DNA from 2 places in the Roseburia sp. AM23-20 genome. Region 1 is predicted to be linked to the other one. Evidence: predicted binding sites of a transcription regulator. Region 1 holds the regulator's gene; the other holds the start of a gene.

Evidence for each region. Region 1 encodes Rex, which represses fermentation and respiration genes when NADH is low (regulators of the CRP and FNR family bind a similar motif). Its sites were predicted from a motif close to ATTGTTAANTANTTAACAAT; they were not measured.
Region 2: the regulator Rex is predicted to act here: its motif matches at 8,187-8,206, upstream of DW650_RS17780 (butyryl-CoA:acetate CoA-transferase).

Annotation. Positions count from the first base shown of each region.
Region 1 is NZ_QRHS01000001.1:265,871-277,007, forward strand. It holds gene alr (alanine racemase) at 1-355, opposite strand, end outside; gene DW650_RS01230 (NAD(P)H-hydrate dehydratase) at 388-1,950, opposite strand; gene DW650_RS01235 (redox-sensing transcriptional repressor Rex) at 2,037-2,690, opposite strand; gene abc-f (ribosomal protection-like ABC-F family protein) at 2,816-4,753, opposite strand; gene DW650_RS01245 (NADP-dependent isocitrate dehydrogenase) at 4,750-5,961, opposite strand; gene DW650_RS01250 (GntR family transcriptional regulator) at 5,976-6,635, opposite strand; gene DW650_RS01255 (isopropylmalate/homocitrate/citramalate synthase) at 6,646-8,034, opposite strand; gene DW650_RS01260 (chorion class high-cysteine HCB protein 13) at 8,348-8,572, shown strand; gene DW650_RS19650 (hypothetical protein) at 8,721-8,885, opposite strand; gene DW650_RS01265 (hypothetical protein) at 9,055-9,381, shown strand; gene DW650_RS01270 (hypothetical protein) at 9,412-9,690, shown strand; gene DW650_RS01275 (InlB B-repeat-containing protein) at 9,747-11,072, opposite strand.
Region 2 is NZ_QRHS01000034.1:12,224-23,360, reverse strand. It holds gene DW650_RS17820 (sulfate/molybdate ABC transporter ATP-binding protein) at 1-913, shown strand, start outside; gene DW650_RS17815 (LysR family transcriptional regulator) at 906-1,793, shown strand; gene sdaAB (L-serine ammonia-lyase, iron-sulfur-dependent subunit beta) at 1,976-2,641, shown strand; gene sdaAA (L-serine ammonia-lyase, iron-sulfur-dependent, subunit alpha) at 2,741-3,616, shown strand; gene DW650_RS17800 (GntR family transcriptional regulator) at 3,848-4,210, shown strand; gene DW650_RS17795 (ABC transporter ATP-binding protein) at 4,266-5,141, shown strand; gene DW650_RS17790 (membrane-spanning protein) at 5,208-5,882, shown strand; gene DW650_RS17785 (hypothetical protein) at 5,961-6,668, shown strand; gene DW650_RS17780 (butyryl-CoA:acetate CoA-transferase) at 6,802-8,142, opposite strand; gene DW650_RS17775 (glycosyltransferase family 2 protein) at 8,321-9,391, opposite strand; gene DW650_RS17770 (class I SAM-dependent rRNA methyltransferase) at 9,756-10,967, shown strand.

The DNA of each region.
Region 1 (11,137 bases):
CTGCGGCAACGGAAAGTTTTTCTGCCATCTCTTTTGTAAATACGGTTGGACGGATACCTGCTTTAATCATATCCACATACTGGTCCGGGAATACATATCCTAAGATCAGGATCGGTTTCTGGATTCCGTGATTACGAAGGATAAGTCCTTCCTCAACCGTGGCAACTGCATAACCATAAAGATAATCCAGTTTTTCAATCGTCTCTGCAATCTCTACGGCACCATGTCCGTAGCCATCTGCCTTAATGACAGCCATAATTTTTGTGTCTTTTGCAATGTTTCCGCGCATCGCATCCATGTTGTGTAGAATTGCATCCAGATCGATTTCCGCATGCACTCTGCTGTATCTGTTCATGTTGATCCTCCATCTATTTTGTTTACCGTTTTTTATTCAACGAATTTTTGTTCATTATCGATCGGCTTTGTAGTATAAATATTCAGAACTTTTTTAATACCACAGATCAGATCTGAGGCTGTAAGCCCCTGTAACCCCGTTGTGCGTATCATAAGATCACCGGACAGGCCATGAAGATATACCCCAAGAGGAGCCGCCTGGTAAGGTGTTATTTTCTGTGCCATAAGTGTACCGATCACACCGCTTAACACATCTCCGCTTCCTGCTGTTGCCATTCCGGAATTGCCGGAAAGATTCAGGTATTTTTTACCATCCGGCAGTGCAGTTACGGTATGTTCGTCTTTTAAGACACATACAACGTGATATTCTTTTGCATAATCCGCAGCAGTCTGAAGCAAATGATGCTGGATCTCATTGACTGTTTTTCCGGTAAGCCGGCTCATCTCTCCGGGATGAGGTGTGATCACTGCCGGGATTTTAAAATTTTTCCAGATATCTGCCTCTGGTAAGTCATTCTGCTCTGCTATCAGATTTAACGCATCCGCATCAAAAAGAATTGCTTTCTTTTCCTGTGACGTTCCATATTCTAACACAAAATTTAATATCTGTGCAGCAGTTTTTTCTTTCCCAAGCCCGGGACCTGCCACAATGGCATCTGCCCAATCAAAAGCCTCCTGTAATACAGCCTTCCCCGGAGCAGCATTTTTATCATAAGTAGTAAGAACCGCCTCTGGAACACAGCTCTGTAAAATAATCCTGTTTTCTTCCGGCGTCAGCACACGCACCAGACCGCATCCTGTGGCGTAAGCAGCTTTTGCAGATAAAACTGCCGCCCCTGCCATATTGACACTTCCTGCGATCAGCAAAAGTTTTCCATAGCTTCCTTTATTAGAATGACTTTTTCTCTCCGGGAGCAGCAATAAATCTTTCGTTTCCAATGCCATTACTGACGGTGTCTCTCCCAGCCAGCTTTCTTTCGTGATACCGATATCACATACGATCACTCTGCCGGCATATTCATTTCCCGGCCAGAGAATACTGCCTAATTTCGCAAATGCGAATGTGATCGTGATATCTGCACGAAATGCCATACCAAGGACAGCACCTGTACCTGCAGAAATTCCGGATGCAATATCCACTGCCACTTTTTCTCCCGGAAGTGTATTCATACAACATAATATATCTGCATAAGTACCAGTCACGTCTCTCGACAACCCTACACCAAATAGTGCATCTATGACAGTTGTTGGTCTGATCTGTTCCGGTAAATCCGTATAGACAGGAACACCATATGCATTTAAAATATCCTGCTGGATTCTGTTTTGCTCCGAGCAATGATCTTTATTTCCAGCAAAAACAACTGTAACAGTATGTCCCTCCAGAAATAAAAGGCGGGCGATCGCAAGACCATCTCCACCATTATTTCCGCTGCCGCATACGATAAGAACTTCTGAGAGATCGACTTTTTGCTTATGGAGTTCATTTACAAATGTTATTGCTGCACGCTCCATCAGAAGAAGTCCCGGAACCTTAAAATGTGAAACGGTATTTGCGTCATATTTTTGCATTTCCCTGCTGTTTACAAGATACTTCATGATAATAAGCCCCCTGTTATAAGCAAAAAACGCCGCACAAAGATCTGTGCGGCAGCTAATTGCTTCCTGAATTTATGGCACCCTTTTCAGTTACCGTTTTTTTCTGCTTTTTTGTTTCTGACAATGTTGTAAGATAACTGCATCAAACTGTCGGAAAGATGTACATTCTCTACAACAACATTTTTATCAATGAGCTCCAGGTCTACATGCGCAAAATTCCAGATTGCGCGGATTCCAAGTCCGACTAGTCTGTTTGCAATGGCATCAGCCTTTTCCTTTGGCATAGTAAGCGCCGCAATATCCACCTGATTTTCTGCACAGAAACTCTCTAATTCATCCAGCATGCGGATTTTGATTCCACGCACGGTCACACCGTCCAATGCAGGATTTACATCAAACAGTCCTATGATCACAAAACCAAGTTTTTCAAATTTCACATAGTTTGTAAGTGCCTGTCCAAGATTACCTGCACCCACCACAATAATATTGTGTCTTTCATTTAAACCTAATATCTTACCGATTTCCTCATATAAAAACTTTACATTATAACCATAACCCTGCTGGCCAAAACCACCAAAATTATTCAGATCCTGTCTGATCTGGGATGCAGTCACATTCATTCGTTTACTCAGATCATTGGATGATATACGTTCTACACCGGCATCTAAGAGTTCTCCGAGGTAGCGGTAATAACGCGGCATTCTCCGGATAACTGCCTGTGATATTTCTTTTTCCTGCACAAAAGGTTCCACCTTTCTTACGTTCTCTTGTTTATTATAGTGATTTCCCCTGTGTCTGTCAATGTGTGAAAAATTTAACTATCTTTTTTTCAATAAGATGTTTTCTGTTTTATCAGGAAATATCATCAATCAGTTTCATCTAACTGCATTGACAGCTCTTCCCAGGTTTCATAGCAAGTTTCCAGTCGTTCCCTGCACTCCTGCTGTCTTGCTGCAAGCTCATTTAATTTTGCGGAATTAACTGCGTTTTCCGGCTTTGCACATTCTTCATCGATCATGCTTATTTCACTTTCAAGTGCGGCAATCTCTTCCTCGGCTTTTTTTAAACTGTTTTCAATTTTACGAATCCTTGCCTGCTCTGCTTTTTGTGCCTGCCAGTCGAGCTTATTAACGGCATCATCCTGTTTCTTAGGCTGCACATCTGAAGTTTCTGGCTGTTTCACATACAACTGCGTCATAATATCATGTTTTTCCAGATAATAATCATAGTTTCCGATATAATTTACAATTGTTTCACCTGTCAGCTCCAGGATTCTTGTTGCTGTCTGATTGATAAAATAGCGGTCATGTGAAACAAAAAATACCGTTCCTGTATACTGGTTTAATGCAGATTCCAAAATTTCCTTGGATGTAATGTCCAGATGGTTTGTCGGCTCATCTAAAATAAGAAAATTAGCATCTGAAAGCATCAGTTTTGCCAGGGAGACACGGCCTCTTTCACCACCGCTTAAATCTGAGATCCGCTTAAACACATCATCATTTGTAAATAAAAAGGCTGCCAGTACATTGCGGATCTTTGTGTTATTCAGCTCTGGATAAGCATCTGAGATCTCTTCAAATATGGTTTTATCCATATGTAAAAGCTGATGTTCCTGATCGTAATATCCAATGTGAACATTCGAACCAAGTGTTACCGTACCACCATCTGCCTGTATCAGATTATTGATGATCTTTAAGATGGTCGTTTTCCCGGTTCCGTTATTGCCGATCAGTGCTACCCGCTCCCCACGTTTAATCTCGAATGAGATATCCGAAAACAATGTAACCGGCGGATATGATTTTGCAAGACCTGACACCGTAAGGACATCATTTCCGCTGACCACATTTGGCTCTAACACGATCTTAATGTCTGTATTGTCCTCAACCGGTTTTTCAATACGTTCTATCTTGTCTAACATCTTTTCGCGGCTCTCCGCACGCTTGATGGATTTTTCACGGTTAAACGATTTTAACTTTGTGATAACTTCTTCCTGATGTCTGATCTCACGCTGCTGATTATAATATTGTTTTAACAGATCTTCACGGACTTTTGCTTTCTTCTTCGCAAAATCCGAGTAATTTCCCTGATATACATACGCTTTATGCTGGAAAATCTCTACAACTTTTGTGACAACGCGATCCAGAAAATAACGGTCATGTGCTACGATCACAACAGCCCCTTTGTAAGCCCGCAGAAAATTCTCAAGCCAGCGGATCGACTCCATATCCAGATGGTTTGTCGGCTCATCTAAAAGTAATACATCCGGCTTTGTGACTAAGAGTTTGCCAAGCGAAACCCTGGTTTTCTGTCCTCCGGACAATTCATTCATCTGTTTTGTTAAATCTTCGTCCGAAAAACCAAGTCCTTTTAAAATACCGGTTACTTCACTCCGGTATGCATATCCGCCCTGCAGTTCAAATTCGTGGCTCAGACGATGATAAACCTCCATCAGTTTTTCCAGTTCCCCACCGGTCTGCTGATTCATTTCTGACTCCATATTGCGGAGTTTCTGTTCCATTTCAAGGATGTCAGCTCTTGCATTAAGAACTTCGTCATAAATGGTTCTGTGCCCCGATACATCCTGATACTGTGCCAGATAACCGATTGTTTTATCTTTTGCAAGGATCACTTCACCGGTATCGGACGTTTCTTCGCCCATAATAATTTTAAGCAGCGTAGACTTGCCGGCACCATTGATGCCGACAATCGCTGCTTTTTCGTTTGCTTCAATATGAAAACTTACATCTTTTAAGATCTCATCTGTTCCAAAAGACTTTGAGATACTCTGACATGACAAAATCATTTTAAACTTTCCTCTAATGTTGTTCTGATTGCCTTGATGAAATTTTCGCTGTTTAATACAACCGGATTCGGATTTGTAGTAATCAGCGCAAGGTCTTTTGTCATTTTACCATCTTCAATGGTCTTTATACAAGCCTTTTCAAGTTTTTCTGCAAAATCAGATAATGCCTGGTTAGAATCAAGTTCTCCACGTTTCTTAAGTGCACCTGTCCATGCAAAAATAGTTGCAACAGAGTTTGTGGATGTCTCCTCACCTTTTAAGTGTTTGTAATAATGGCGCTGTACCGTTCCATGTGCAGCTTCATATTCATAATATCCATCCGGGGAAACTAATACAGAAGTCATCATGGCAAGTGAACCAAATGCACTTGAAACCATATCACTCATGACATCTCCATCATAATTTTTACATGCCCAGATATAACCACCCTCAGACTTCATTACACGTGCAACTGCATCATCGATCAATGTATAAAAATAGGTAATACCTGCTTTTTCAAATTTTTCTTTGTACTCTGCATCAAAGATTTCCTGGAAAATGTCTTTAAAGGTATGATCGTATTTTTTTGAAATCGTATCCTTTGTTGCAAACCACAGATCCTGTTTTGTATCCAGTGCATAATTAAAACAGCTTTTTGCGAAACTTTCAATGGAATTGCAAAGGTTATGCTGTCCCTGAACAACGCCTGCTCCGGTAAAGTTGTGGATCAGTTCTCTCGTCTCTGTACCATCTTCCGCTGTATATACCAGCTCACATTTGCCTGCTCCAGGAATCTTCATCTCAGTTGCTTTATATACATCGCCATATGCATGACGCGCGATCGTGATCGGTTTTTTCCAGTTCTTTACACATGGCTCGATCCCTTTTACAACGATCGGTGCACGGAATACCGTTCCATCTAACATGGCGCGGATCGTACCATTCGGGCTTTTCCACATTTCTTTTAAATTATATTCAGTCATGCGGGCTGCATTTGGTGTGATCGTTGCACATTTTACAGCAACACCGTATTTCTTTGTTGCATTGGCAGAGTCAACGGTAACCTGATCATTTGTCTCATTACGATGCTCTAATCCAAGATCATAATACTCTGTTTTTAAATCAATAAACGGCAGAAGTAATTCATCTTTGATCATTTTCCAGAGGATTCTTGTCATCTCATCTCCGTCCATCTCTACCAGTGGTGTTGTCATTTTGATTTTTTCCATTATGTTCTCCTTTTCTATTGAAATAAATTGTCCCATCCGTAATTGTCCATATTGTGAATGGTGTTCATCATATGCTCATTTGCAAGTTTTTCTGCCAGATTGGCATCATGTTTTTTTAATGCTTCCACAATCTGTCTGTGTTCCTGATTCGATTGCACAGAACGTTTTGGATCTGCAAGTGTGATTTTACGTACACGCTGCACGTAATGATGAAAATCAAGCAGCACATGTTTCAGCTCTTTACTGTCAGAAGCGTTATATAAAATCTCATGGAAACGGTTATCTAATTCCACGACTTGTTCTGAATTTCCTTTTGCTGCATGGAAATCAGACAGATATATATTTTCATCCAGTTCATCTAACTGCTCTTTTGTGATATTGTCCGCAGCCCACTTTGCACACAGTCCCTCCAAACGTGACCGTATCTCGTAAATATCCTGAATATCTTTCTTGGAAATACCTACAACATAAGCACCCTTATTCGGAATGATGGTGACTAATCCTTCCAGTTCAAGCTGGCGGAGCGCCTCACGCACCGGAGTACGGCTGACGCCTAACTCTTCGCCGATATTTTTTTCCTTCAGTTCTTCGTCTGTCGCATATTTTCCGGATAAAATATTCTCACGGATCGTATGGAACACACGGGAACTTAAGGAATAATTATCCTCTCCCATATATGACACCTCATGCTCCTATTGTTACATTTAATTCCTTACAGCATTTTTCAATTTCTTCTACTAATTCCTTATCCGTCAGTACCGTAACACGTCCATCCTCATACTGCTTGTCTACCCAGACTTTTACTTTTTTTACAAGTTCTGAGTTCTTATCGACACTCTTATCTTTCGGAAGATGATAATATGAGTTGATCCAGAGAGCAATTCCTGCAAGACCGGATGTGTTGGAAACAGATACTAATGGCGGTCTGTTTAAGAATTTTCCGGTATCAAAAATATTATAGATCTCCTCATTTTTCAGAAGTCCGTCCGCATGGATTCCAGCTCTTGTAACGTTAAAATTACTGCCGACAAACGGTGTACGGCTCGGCTGCACATATCCAAGCTCTTTTTCAAAATATTCCGCCAGCTCTGTGATCACTGTGGTATCCATACCATCGAGTGTTCCCTTTAACTGTGCATATTCAAAAACCATAGCCTCAAGCGGTGTGTTACCGGTACGCTCTCCGATACCGAACAGGGAGCAGTTGACACCACTGGCTCCATAAAGCCATGCCGTCGTAGAGTTATTAACTGCTTTATAGAAATCATTATGACCATGCCATTCGATCAGTTCAGAAGGTACACCTGCATGTGTGGTCAGACCATAAATGATACCCGGTACACTTCGCGGAATCACAGCACCAGGGAAATTCACTCCATATCCCATAGTATCGCAGGCACGGATCTTGATTGGAATCTTATATTCATCCATCAGCTTCATAAGCTCCACACAGAACGGAATTACAAAACCGTAAATATCAGATCTTGTGATATCCTCCAAATGACAGCGTGGACTGATACCTGTCTCCAAACACTCACGGATGACACTCAGGTAAAGATTCATGACCTCTCTTCTTGTCATTTTCATTTTATAGAAAATATGATAATCCGAGCAGCTTACCAGAATACCTGTCTCACGCAGACCGATATCTTTTACTAACTGGAAGTCTTGTTTGCTTGCCCGAATCCAGCTTGTAACTTCCGGAAATTTATAACCGCGCTCTAAACATTTATAGACGGCATCTCTGTCTTTTTTGCTATATAAAAAGAATTCACTCTGTCGTATCAGACCCTTCGGTCCACCCAGGCGATGCAGATAATCATAGATCGTCACGATCTGTTCTGTTGTATAAGGTGCCCTTGACTGCTGTCCATCACGAAATGTCGTATCTGTGATCCAGATATTTTCAGGCATATTATGTGGTACAATTCGGTCATTGAATGCGATCTTTGGGATCTCATCATACGGGAACAGATTATGGAATACATTTGGTTCTTTCACATCTGCTAACTGATAAAAATGCTCTTCAAGCTGCAGCAGATTCGTTTTCTTATTCATTACAACTTCTCTCATAACGTAAATCCTTCTTTCTGCCATGGCACTTGTGCCATTGACACCTATGCCATGAATGCATATTTTTACTTTTAGAGTGAATATTTTTTCATGCATAATTGTATACAATTATACTTTTTCTATATTCTATACATTTCTTCTCTTATTTGTCAAGGCATAAAATTTTATATTTTCTATAACTTGCAGTTATAAATATGTTAAAATATGCATCCTGTGTATTCCTTTAAACCTAACAGAAAATTTTTTCAGATTTGTAACACTTATCTGGCTTTCACATAAGATACAGTGTAAGAAAAATTTCTGGAGGTTTTATATGAGTGATTTAGCTGCAACAAACTGTGGTGGTGGATGTTCCTGTAACGAGGGAGGATGCAATTCCATTCTCTGGATCATCATCTTATTATGCTGCTGTGGCGGTAACGGCGGATTCTGTGGTGGAAATAATGGCTGTGGAGGCAGTAATGACTGTCTGTGGATCATCCTGCTTCTCTTCTGCTGCGGCGGATGTGGTGGAAATGGCGGAGGATGCTTCTGCTAGTCTGAGCATTCATTCCATACAGGCGGCCGGTATTGCCGGTCGCCCTGTATCATTCTATTGTTTATACCAAAAACGTCTCTGCCCGTTACAGGCGAGACGTTTTTTGCCCTCCGGGCAGGATTCTTTCCTGATTCATAGATCATCGATATTATGAGTATTTTTCTTTCTGATTTTTATCTGTATATTCCTGATCTTTTTCCCATTTCTGCTGTTGTATCATCTTCTCATAAATTCCACATTCTTTCGGGACTTTCTTTCTCCTGGCACACTCCTCATCTATTTCATAAACACTATTTCCATCAATAATCAGCATATTTTTATTCCTCCCTGTTTATTTTATGCCGGACTGCCTGACATCGTCACTAAACCCATCCTAAAATCTGCATAATAGCTGACATAATCTATTTTTCTGATTCATAAACTGAAAGAAAAAGGCATTCGAGTGAAAAAAACTTTTTTCACACACAAGAATGGAGATTTTTATGGAACAAAATTCATTCACGCCATTTGATAATATGACACAGACCCGAGAACTGCAGATGTTAAAAACAGCAATTCCTTATATGAAAGGCGACCAGAAAAAACAATTTGCCATTCTGATCAAATATATGGAATTACAGAATACCATCCAGGTATTTAATCAAGAAGATAAAGTCATGTCTATGTGCTCTGTCAGCGAAGAAGAAAATTCCACGCTTGCTATGCTGAACGATCTCCGGAAATTCTGTACGGATAAGGAACTCGAAACACTTGATATGCTTACGAATATGATTTCCATGATGGAAACATATGAGACGATTTTTGCATAAAATATCTTAAATCTTTTGAAAGGGAAAAATATGGAAAATGATTTTTGGAATAATCCGGGGTTGAAAAATATGTCACCCGAAAAACTGCAGTTTTTAATGAACTTTGCTTCAAAAGAAAAGCCAACAAATATTAAAGATATGATGCCATTTCTCCTTGGCACCATGAATGCGGCAAAGACAAACAATATCCAGTTTACTGATCCGGAAACAGAAATGTTAATTGCCCTGTTAAAACAAAACATGTCGAAAGAAGAGGCGGATAAGGCGGATAAGATCATCCGTCTTATGAAAGAACGGAAACAAAGCTGACAAAAGGGATGGAAACACTCCATCCCTTTTCTATCTGCTTGCTGTTTGATTTAGTTTTACCAGATTGAAGCAACACTCACTTCTAACAACTTGTCAATCGGTGCCGGACTTTTTCCCATACCGTCTGTACCCTCAAAATATTTTGCACTCGCAGATTCAAATAAAACAAATACCGTATCATCCGCAATCGCAACTTCCTCTGAGCAAGGCGGCATCTCAACTTTTACCTTTGGATCATTTGGCTTTTTATCCAGTGCAAGGAGAGACGCATAAACTTTCAAATAAGAAGAATTGTTTCTTCCATAAGAGGTACTTAAATAAATAGAGCCATTATCATCAAAAGCCACGCCCTGCACCTTGCTTGGAAGATTATAACTGCTGACTGCTGTCAGTTTATCCGCTTCTTTATCGTAACTGTAAGAATACATTTCGGAATCAAAAAATCTGGTATGTGTAGCAACCCAGAGTCTTCCGCCGTAGCAGGTAATGCAGGATGGTGTATTTTTCAGACGATATTCATCTGACAAAGCGGATGCATCAATACAATACCCCGGTACATCATTTGCAATTGTTGTGATATATTCATAGGAAATGCGTTCTAATGTATTGGAATTAGAATGGCAGATCCAGACATTTTCACCATCAAAAGCAATACCTCCAAGATGACTTTCTTTCTTCATGCCAAGTGTCACAAGATATTCACCACTCTCACGGTCAAATACCATTAACGAGCCTAAATTTTTACGATCTTCTGAATAGGCTGTGATAAGAATATAATCCGGTGTGAAGCAAAGTCCCTGCATACACTGGCTGGAACTGCTGATCAAATTGTCCTTATAATCTTTTTCTCTGGTAGAAGGCATTCCCGGAATCGAAAGAGAATCCAAAAAAGTATAAGAACATTCCTTTAACTCTTTCTGACTGCTATCACGGATCGTGCCAGTCTGGTAAGAATACATTTCTACATTATAATGATTATCGATGTTTTTTGTCCATTTTGCAAAAAGCACCATATTAGCAGGGCTGTCCTCATCGATTGTTGTAACTTTTCTGGAATAATTGCAATCTGCATACCAGCCGGCAAAATTATATCCGATCTTAACCGGTACATCCAAGGTAAACGGAAGTTCTTCCTTTTTGATGTTTTTTGTATTATTACTACTGTTAATGCCACCATTTACTTCATATACAATATGATATTCCGATGGATTTTCTCCTGCAAAGAGGTCTAATGTGATATCATCACTTGCAATGGTCTCCTGTGAAGCATTCGGGAGTATGATAATACTGCAGGCACGAACCAGTTTTGGATCACTTACAAGAAAAATAAATACATATAAAATTACAAATAATTCTTTGCAAATTTTTCTGCCAAACTGCATACCCATTCCTCCCTTTTTTGTACACAGACCAGCCGGTATTACAGCCAGTCTGTGTTTTTTGCTCT
Region 2 (11,137 bases), on a different contig from region 1:
GACACCGGACGAGGGACGGATCGAATTAAACGGCAGGGTATTATTTGATTCTGCAAAAAAGATCAATCTTACGCCACAGAAACGTCGTGTCGGCTATATGTTTCAGGATTATGCCCTGTTTCCCAATATGACAGTGGAACAGAATATCAAAGCTGGTATGGGAAAATGTCCGGATGAAGAGAAAGTAAAGTCTTATATCAGACGTTTCCGCTTAGAAGGACTTGAAAAACATTACCCCACGCAGCTTTCCGGTGGACAGAAACAGCGTGTAGCGATGGCGCGGATGATCGCTTCAGAGCCGGATATTCTGCTTTTGGATGAACCGTTTTCTGCGCTTGACAGTTATCTCAAGTGGGAGTTAGAGCAGGAAATGCGTGATATGTTAGCAGAGGTGGAAAAGCCGGTACTTTTTGTATCGCACAATCGTGATGAGGTTTATCGTCTGTGTAATATGGTAAGCTGTATCGATCATGGAAAAATGGAAGTCATTGAGGAGACAAAAGAGTTTTTCCATAATCCGAAAACAAAGACAGCGGCTGTGTTATCCGGATGTAAGAACATTTCTGCAGTGGAAATTGTGGATAATAGTCATATAAAAGCGGTGGACTGGGGGATAACTCTGTGCGTTCCGGAAATTCCAAAGGACACAAAAGCGGTTGGTATCCGGGCACATTCGTTTTATCCTGTGGATGCAGAGCCTGTTCAGGATATGAATATTTTAAGGATAGAGGAATACCGCATCATTGAGGATACGTTTGAGTGGAATATTTCATTCCGCCCATCGAAAGAGAGTGGATGGCTTCAGTGGAAAATAGCAAAAACAGAGCAGGAAGATTCGCCAGGACCAATCCCTTCTGGTCTGGCAGTGGATGCAAAAGATATTTTATTGTTGAGGGATAATGCCTATGAATAACCGACAACTGACCATTTTCCGTACAGTGTGTGAAGAAGGAAGCATGACAAAGGCAGCCGAAAAACTTTATATGACACAGCCCGCAGTCAGCCAGACCATCAAGGAGTTAGAGCAGGAGAGCGGTGTCTGCTTTTTAGAGCGTTATAACCGCAAAGTAGTACCGACGGAGAGCGGCAGGCTGCTCTATCAGTATGCGTGTCACATCCTTGGACTGTATCATGATTTAGAACAGCATCTGAAAGAAACGGAAGGTGTGCGGACGATCCGTATCGGTGCAAACCTTTCGGTTGGCGTAAAAATGCTGCGTGGATTTATCCGTACATTTGAAAAAAAATATCCGGACATTCGTGTGAAAGTGACTGTCAGTGGATCGGTAAAGCTGATGGAACTTTTAAGAACGCATCAGATCGATCTGGGTATCATAGAAGATCTGCCTGGTGAGACGGACTATATACAGGAGCCGTTTGCAAAGGACAGGACTCTTGTTGTTGCAGCACCCAGTCATCCGTTGGCGGGCATGGAGCATGTCAGGTTTGAGGATCTGAAAAAAGAAAATTTTCTTTTGCGGGAAAAGGGAGCCGGTGTACGTGACAGGTTTGAAGCTATTTTAAGGACAAAAGACTGCGTAATCGAACCTTTATGGGAGAGCCGGAGCACAAAAGTACTCGTACAGGCGGTGGAAGATGGATTTGGTATTTCGGTACTGCCATATTTTCTGATCGAGGAATATTTAAAGGCTGGCCGTCTGGTGGAAATAAAAGTAGAAGATATTTGTCTTGAAAGAAACTTAAATCTGGTATATCATCCACATAAGGTTTGGAATGATCCACTGCGTGATTTTATGGATATTGTACGTCAATATGGGAATGATGAGAGGTAGAGTAAAATTTCCTATTACATAAAAAAAGAACAGGATTTCTACGGTGGAAATACTGTTCTTTTCTATGCTATAAATGTGTGTGTGTATATAGCAATTAAAATGTATCATAAATTTGATATAACTTCAAATAGGATAAAATTATAGAAAACATAAGTAAATACTTATGAGAACGGAGATAAGATATGAACCTGTTAGATATCATCGGACCTGTAATGGTCGGCCCGTCCAGTTCGCATACGGCGGGAGCCGTCAGAATCGGGAGAGTCAGCCGTAAACTGCTGGCGGAAGAAGTAAAAGAAGCAAAAATATACTTTCATGGTTCGTTCCTTGCGACGGGCAAGGGACACGGCACAGATAAGGCGCTGATTGCCGGATTATTAGGAATGCAGGTGGATGATCCGGCAATACCGGACAGTTTCAGGATTGCGGAGAAGAGAGAAATGAGATTTTCCCTGGAGGGGATCGACCTCGGTGATGTTCATCCAAATTCGGTGAAAATGAATCTGACAGGTATTTCCGGGCGTACACTTGAAGTGATTGCAGCTTCGATCGGAGGCGGGCGGATACAGATCTGCGAGCTTGATGGGATCACTGCCAATTTCAGTGGCGATTATCCGACACTGATCGTGCATAATATCGACCAGCCGGGACATGTTACCGAGGTAACATCCATGCTTGCCCATAAAGGCGTCAATATTGCCACAATGCAGCTTTACCGGAAAAGCAGAGGCGGCAATGCTGTCATGGTCATAGAGTGTGACCAGGAAGTGCCGAAAGAATCACTTGCATGGTTAGAGCACTTAGAGGGTATATTAAAGGTAACGTATTGCAGTCTGGTGGAAGAGTAGAGATTAATACACCTTTTGATACATTAATCAAAATATATCATAGAAAGTTGGAAGTAGTGTGAAAAATAACATTTTTCACACGCAGGAATGGAGATTTTTATGTATGGATCATTACAGGAATTATGTGAATTAGAAGAAGCATCCGGGAAACCATTTTGGAAGATCGTGCAGGAGGATGACTGCCGGGAACAGGGAATCACGGAGGATGTGTCTTTTGGGCAGATGCGCGCGATGTATCAGGCAATGAAGAATGCGGACGAGCGTTATGATGAAAAATTAAAATCCGAGAGCGGGCTTGTCGGCACAGAGGGCAAAAAAATGATGGATGCAAGGGCTGCGGGTAATTTACTATGCGGCGATTTTATTGGGAAAGTCATGGAAAAGGCATTAAAAACCAGTGAGTCGAATGCCTGCATGAAGCGTATCGTGGCGGCGCCGACGGCTGGTTCATGTGGTGTTGTTCCAGCAGTATTTCTGAGTCTGCAGGAAGAAAAGGGATATTCCGAAGAGAAAATGGTGGAGGCATTGTTTGTGGCAGCAGGCATCGGCGGCGTGATCGCAGAGCGGGCTTTTTTAGCTGGTGCAGCGGGCGGCTGTCAGGCGGAGATAGGTTCGGCATCTGCGATGGCGGCTGGCGGTGTCATGCACTTATTAGGAGGCAGTGCAAAAGAGATCGCAAATGCGGCAGCACTGGCATTAAAAAATCTGCTGGGACTTGCCTGTGATCCGGTTGCCGGATTAGTGGAAGTGCCGTGTGTCAAACGAAATGTGATGGGAGCAGTCAATGCGCTGACTTCTGCCGATCTGACGAGAGCCGGCATATTCAGTAAAATTCCGCCGGATGAAGTGATCGATGCGATGCGAAGCATTGGAAGAAGCATGTCCGAAGATATCCGGGAGACAGGAAAAGGTGGACTTGCCGGAACACCGACCGGAGTGGAGATCCGTGAGCGGATGTCCGGGGGCAGACTGTAAGAATGGAATAAAGTTTCAGGGAAAAGTAACCACATGATTACCTGTTTGTACAGGCTGGTAGTTATGTGGTTACTTTTTTTGAATAAAACAGTTGACAACATCACATCATAGTGCTATGGTTAGTTACATAAGTGATGAACCACATAACAAACCAACCATATAATAGAATAAGACATACAGGAATATTCTATTATCACGAAATAAAAATTTGCGAGAAAGGAGCAGCCATGCATGAATGAAATCTTAACGCAGGAGAAATCCATCTATCTGCAGATCGCAGAAATGATCGAGACAGATATTTTAAGGAATATTCTTCTGGAGGAAGAGCGCGTGCCGAGTACGAACGAACTGGCGAAGCTATATGCGATCAACCCGGCGACAGCGGCAAAAGGTGTAAATATATTGGTGGATGAAGGAATCTTATATAAGAAAAGGGGAATCGGCATGTTTGTAGCAGAGGGAGCAAAAGAAAACATTTTAAAACGCAGACGAAATGAATTTTACGATCATTATGTCAAAAAATTATTAGAGGAAGCGGCAAGCATCGGACTGGATAAAGAGGAAGTGATCAAGCTGATACAGTCCGCAGAGTAAGGAATATTACTGGTCACACAGGTGTGTGGACAAATGTAAAAAAAGGAGGAGCAGAATGGAAACAATCGTTTGTAATCATATCAGCAAGAATTATGGGAAAAAGGAGATTTTAAAAAATATAGATTTTACACTGGAAAAAGGAAAAATCTACGGTCTGATCGGGAGAAACGGTGCAGGAAAAACAACACTGTTATCGATCTTATCGGCGCAGAATCCGGCGACAGAGGGAAGTGTAACCTGGAATGGTGAGACCGTCTGGGAGAACAGAAAAGCGTTAGATCACATCTGCTTTTCCAGAGAATTATCGACCAACCTGTATGGAAGCGGTGTCAGTGCATTAAAAGTAAAAGAATACTTAAAAAATGCATCTTATTACTATCCAAACTGGGATCAGAAAATGGCGGATGAGCTGATCGAAAAATTTGAGCTGAATACCAAACAGCGCATCAACAAAATGTCAAAAGGTATGCTTTCTATGGTAACGATCATTGTGGCACTTGCGAGCAAAGCGGATTTTACCTTTTTGGATGAGCCGGTAGCAGGACTGGATGTTGTCATGCGCGAGTATTTTTATCACAAACTGATGGAAGAATACACGGAGACAGGACGTACTTTTGTGATCTCCACGCATATCATTGAGGAAGCGTCAGACCTGATGGAGGAGGTCATCATGATAAAAGATGGCAGACTTTTGCTGAAAGAAAATACACAGGATCTGTTAGAGAGAAGTTATCATGTGAGCGGACTTGCAGAGGTGGTAGATCAGGCAACGGAAGGTTATGAAAAACATCACGAGGAAAAGACGGGACGCAGCAAGAGCGTAACGATCCTTTTAAAAGAAGGTCAGACGCTGCCAGAGGGATATGATGTGACGATCCAGCCGGTAAGTCTGGAGAAGTTATTTGTATCACTGTGTGGATTAACGGATTAGTAATCGTTTTATCCGGTGTAGTGATTTAGAAATCAATGTGCCGGGAAATGGCGGGAGGAATGAAAAATGGAACAATCTAAAATCATAAAAAGGAATTTTCTTTTCTGGGGCAAATATGGTATTCAGATGACAGCAATCCTCATTGGTTTTGTCGTAGTGTATGGTATATTTTTTAGCTTTGGTGACAGTTCGGATGGGGGATTCTGGACGAGTGCAAATTATTTTGCCATTCTGATCGGTATTCTGTTTAACTATATCGGACCGATCAGTTATGGAGGAACATATATCCCGATGGTGCTTTCCTTTGGTTCCGGCAGAAAGGAAGCAGCGTGGGGAGCACAGCTTTTATATGGAGTCTACGCGGTTACTGCATATCTGTTTGTTCTTCTCACAGGGTATCTGTCAGCAGGAAGAGTGGATGGTTTTAAAAACATACTGATCGCGGAAGGATTTGTTCTCTGTGTGGCATTTGGTCAGATCTGTACCGTACTGCAGATGCGTTATGGAAAAAAAGGAATGGTATTTGGAATCTTAATAACAGTTGCAGTCATAGTTTCTATAGGTGCTGGTTTTGTTATGGGAAGCGGTTTGATCGATACGCTTACCACATGGATCGGAAATCTGTCAGGCAGGGTTATTTCGGGAGCACTTTTTGCCGGTGCAGCAGTGGCAATTGTACTTTATGTAATCAGTCTTATCCTGCAGCTTCGTGTGGTATCGAAGTATGAAGTGCGTGTGTGACAGTGTCATACAGGAAATGGATAAATCAAGGTGTTTGTATAGAAAGCTACAACAATATGAAAGGGGTAGAGTGAGAAAATGATTGACAATTTTTTGATACAATGCAAGACAAGAAGGGCAGAAGTGCTGGAGTTTCTTGCTGTTGCGCTGGGCGGTTATGTGTTGGGGATCATTGTTATGATGGTCATCCGCGCAAATACCATGGAAGAGAATGAGTGTGTCACGCTTGGAGTGCTGATCGCTGCGATCATGCTGGGGTTTGTACATTTATTTGGTATCATATTTTCTTTTATCGGGGAATTTAACATGGCGTTGTCAATGGGTGCAACGAGAAAAGCCTATGTGGGAAGTTATGCGTTATTTAACATGGCAGAACTTGCAGGACTGGAACTGCTGTTATTTGTATTTGGAAAGATAGAATTTGCCATCATGGGAGTGATCTATCCGCAGTGTGATGTCATACTGGATCTCACACAGTACTTTCAGTGGAAATACCTTCTGGCGGTTATCATCGGAATGACGATCGTGGAATTGTTTGCAGGAGCTGTGATTCTGCGGTTTGGAATGAAAGCACTCTGGGGTATCTGGGCAGTCTGGATGTTTATCATGCTTGTACCGGTAAAACTGAGTGAAAATGAAATGATAGTAGCAAAAATGCATCAGATTGGTATGCAGATCGGATTCGGAAATATTGCGCAGTATCTGTTCCTTTTGGGTGTGGTCGTGGCAGCCATCATGGCAGTACTGGCATGGAAGCTTCTAAGAAAACAGAGGGTGACGGTGTAAAATAACAAGGCGAAACAAAGAAAGTATCACGACTTAAGAAAAGGTCGGAGAAAGACAGAATAGAATGTATAAAAAAGGCAGAACCGGGGATGAAGCGGTTCTGCCTTTGTTTGATGTAAAATGGATGTGCAGGTTATTTGTTGCTGCGTCTCCAGATGTGCATTTTCTCAGCCTCTTTGATCAGCTCGTCACGGAAATCCGGATGAGCGATGGAGATTAAGGCTTCTGCTTTCTGCCATGCGGAAAGTCCTTTGACATTTACTTTACCATATTCCGTTACAACATAATGTGTGTTAGCACGGGTATCAGTTACGATGGAACCGTTTGCCAATGTCGGGCGGATTCTTGACTGTACCTGTCCGTCTTTGGTCTTAAAGGTCGAGGACAGGCAGATAAAGCTCTTGCCGCCTTTTGATAGGTAAGCACCTAATACGAAGTCTAACTGTCCGCCGGCACCACTGATCTGCTTGATACCTGCTGACTCTGCATTGACCTGACCGAAGAGGTCGATATCAACGGCGTTGTTGATGGAAATAAAGTTATCGAGTGCAGAGATGGAACGGATATCGTTGGTGTAGTCAACCGGAGCGCTCATTAACTCTGGGTTGTCGTCTAAGTAATCGTACATTTTCCTGGTACCTGCACCGAAAGCGTAGGTCTGACGGTAGCGGTCAATATTTTTCTTTGCACCGGTGATCTTTCCGGCTTTTGCGATGTCAACGAATGCATCTACATACATCTCTGTGTGGACACCAAGATCTTTTAAGTCGGACTCCGCGATCAGGGAACCGACAGCGTTTGGCATACCGCCGATACCAAGCTGCAAACATGCACCGTTCGGAATCTCGTCTACGATCAGTTTTGCAACCGTTTTGTCGATATCTGTTGCAGGACCGCCGGCACCAAGCTCGCCGATCGGAGGATTAGAACCCTCTACGATATATGTTACATCGGAAATGTGAATTCCGCATTCTGTTCCGCCAAGGCAGCGCGGCATATTTTCATTTACCTCTACGATGATGTGTTTTGCTCTCTCACACATTGCACCGAGATGGGAGGCACTTGGTCCGAAATTGAAATATCCATGGGAATCCATCGGAGCTACCTGAAACATTGCTACATCATCCGGGCAATCAAGCTCACGGTAGTAACGCGGCAGTTCGGAGTAACGGATCGGTGAATAGAAAGCGCATCCGCGGCTGATCATTTTACGCTCGATACCGGACATATGCCAGGAGTTCCATGTAAAGTGCTCACCGGCATCCTCACGTGCGAAAGTAGCTAACGGTTTTAAAAGGATACCACCGCGCAGGTTTACGTTTGTCAACTCATCGGTACGTTTTGCCAATGCCTGATCAAGGGCATCTACGGTGTTTGTACACCATCCGAAGTCAACCCAGTCCCCGGATTTGATCAATTTTACCGCCTCATCGGCAGATACAAGTTTCTGTTTGTATTCCTGTGAATAATCCATCACAAATACCTCCTCATAATTGTAAAAAATCATGATATAAAAAGATTGTTAAAAAATTACCATAGTCTTATCCTAACACTTTATGGAGGGTTTGACAAGTTAATTAATCTGGCATGATATAGTCTTTGACGCACAGCTTGACAACAAGTGTCAAGCTTGCGAGTGAACAGTAACTCAATTAATTCTCCACCGGCATCGTCCAGCTCTGCGACTCACGGCGGTATTTATCCAACGCTTCCTCATAGCTTGAAACCAGCATGGTATCGGAAGGAATATTCGATTTTGCCTCGGCAAGAAGCAGCTCATAACATTCGACCAATCCGTACAGAGGGAGATCGCCGCTGGTGTGGACATCTAAGATGCTTTCCGTTTCATAGGCAGCATTGTAGAACCAGATGACAGCCTCATTTAAGTCCTTTTGTGCGAGAAAATAGGTGCCAAGTTCATAGCAGATCTCGGAACATGGAGTGGTCAGCATATCCTTCATCGTCAGCTTGAAAAATTCATTTTTGTTGTCCTCTAAGCGGTACACATGCGCGAGTACGCAGGAGGCTTCTTTCATGCCATCATCGGAGAGGTCATGTTCTAAGATATACTGGAAAATCGGTTTTGCATCCTGAAAGTCTTTTGTGTCACCGGTCTTTAACAGCTCTTTGGCATACATCGTGCGGATCTTCGGAGAGAGTTCGTGGCCGCTCTGGAAGTTTTTGATAAAGATGGAAAAGTCACGTTTGCTGTGAAAATTCTGCGGTTTATGTAAAATCTCAACGTCGCTGTCGAAGATTACAGGAGTCAGGCGGACTGTCTCGTGCACCGGATCGACCCAGGTAAAGGTGCGCAGACGTTTGAACAGCTTCGGACGGTATTCTTTTTTTGCATTTAAAACGGTGTCAAAATCAGCGTCCGTCACATATTTCATCTGAACGATCTCGATTTCCGGCAGCAGTGCATTTTTGAGACGCAGAAAACGCTCATGGTTAAATTCATCTAAAACCTCGTCTGCATCGGCGGTATAAATGTAATCCATGTTTGCCTTGGAAAAAGAAAAATTTCTCGCCGCGGAAAAATCGCTTGTCCATTTAAAATCATAGATCTGACTGGTGTATTTTGCAGCGATCTCCTTTGTGTGATCCGTAGAACCGGTATCTACGATGATGATCTCATCCATAAGATCTGCAATTGAATCGAGGCAGCGGGCAAGAACCGCTTCTTCATTTTTTACGATCATGCATAAACTTATCGTAGCCATGGAAAGTCCCCCTGTTTGTGTATGTTTTTTATAATGATTCACAACAGATATATGTAGTGCTGTATATGTCGTATGAAAAAATATAGTCTGCTTTTTTATAGTATTTATTATATCGGACATGGCAGGCAGTTACAAGAAACAGTTTTTGTTTAAAAAATATTTTATAGGCAGCATGGAATGTGCTACAATGGGTAAATGCAAAAATCAGGAAATGAGGAAAACAAATGAACAATGGATGCAGAAAACCATTGTGGTGTGGATCGGTGCACTGCTTTGCTGTGCCTGGTGGCATTGGTGCTGGTCTGCGTGGGGATTTATATTGTAAATTATGGAAAAGAAGAAGCGTGAGAAAGGTGGATGGAAAATGAGTGCAGTTGTGACATTAAAAAAGGGTGAAGGAAGAACGATCAAGGCAGGCGGTGCATGGATTTTTGATAACGAGATCGATACGGTCATGGGAAGTTTTGAAAACGGAGAGACCGTAGTTGTGCATGATTTTGACGGCTATCCGATGGGCAAAGGATTTATCAATACCAATTCAAAAATCCGCATCCGTATGCTGACAAGACATGTGGATCAGGAGATCGACCGCGCTTTTTTACAGATGCGCGTGAAAAATGCATGGGAGTACCGCAAAACAACGGTCGATACATCATCCTGCCGTGTAATCTTCGGGGAAGCAGATTTCCTGCCGGGACTTGTCATTGATAAATATGAGGACGTACTTGTGGTAGAGTGCTTAGCACTTGGCATGGAGCAGTTTAAGGAGACGATCGTTTCCTTATTAAAGGAAGAACTTGGAAAAGACGGCATCAAAGTGCGTGGCGTTTATGAGAGAAGCGATGCCAATGAGCGCACCAAAGAGGGACTTCCAAAGGTAAAAGGATTTATCGGCGAGGAATTTGACACTAACGTTGAGATTACGGAAAACGGTGTCCGTTATCTGGTTGATGTCGTAAACGGACAGAAAACCGGATTTTTCTTAGATCAGAAATACAACCGACTTGCCATGCAGCGCATATGTAAAGGGAAAAAGGTGTTAGACTGCTTTACCCATATGGGCACATTTGCCTTAAATGCAGGACTTGCAGGAGCATCGGATGTCACAGGGCTTGATATTTCCGAGTATGCAGTGGGGCAGGCGAATGAAAATGCACGCAGAAACGGCTTACAGGATACCGTTCATTTCCGCTGCGCAAACGTTCTTGATGAATTGCCGAAATTAGCACAGGACGGTGAACAGTATGATGTTGTCATCTTAGATCCGCCGGCATTTACCAAGTCACGCCAGGCAACGAAAAATGCGATCAAAGGTTATCGTGAAATCAACATGAAAGGTTTAAAACTGGTAAAAGATGGCGGTTATCTTGCCACCTGTTCCTGTTCCCACTTTATGACGCAGGAGCTTTTGGCAAAGACCGTGAAAGAGGCAGCAAAGGCAGCCCATAAGAGACTCCGCCAGGTGGAGTTTAGGACGCAGGCGCCGGATCATCCGATTCTCTGGGCAAATTCCGCAAATGTGCCGGAGAGTTATTATCTGAAGTTTTTTATCTTTCAGGTGGTTGACGAACGCTAGGCGTTCGTCATGAAAAGTAAGGACTGGGAAGTGGTGGAAATGCTTGATTGATAAGGGATGGAAGATATTTGACGTTTACAGAGAAAACCTCGTAAAGTATCGCAAAATATCACAAAACCGTGATTCAAAGTGGTAAGAAAAGTGGTAAGCACCTGAATAGAAAAGTGATA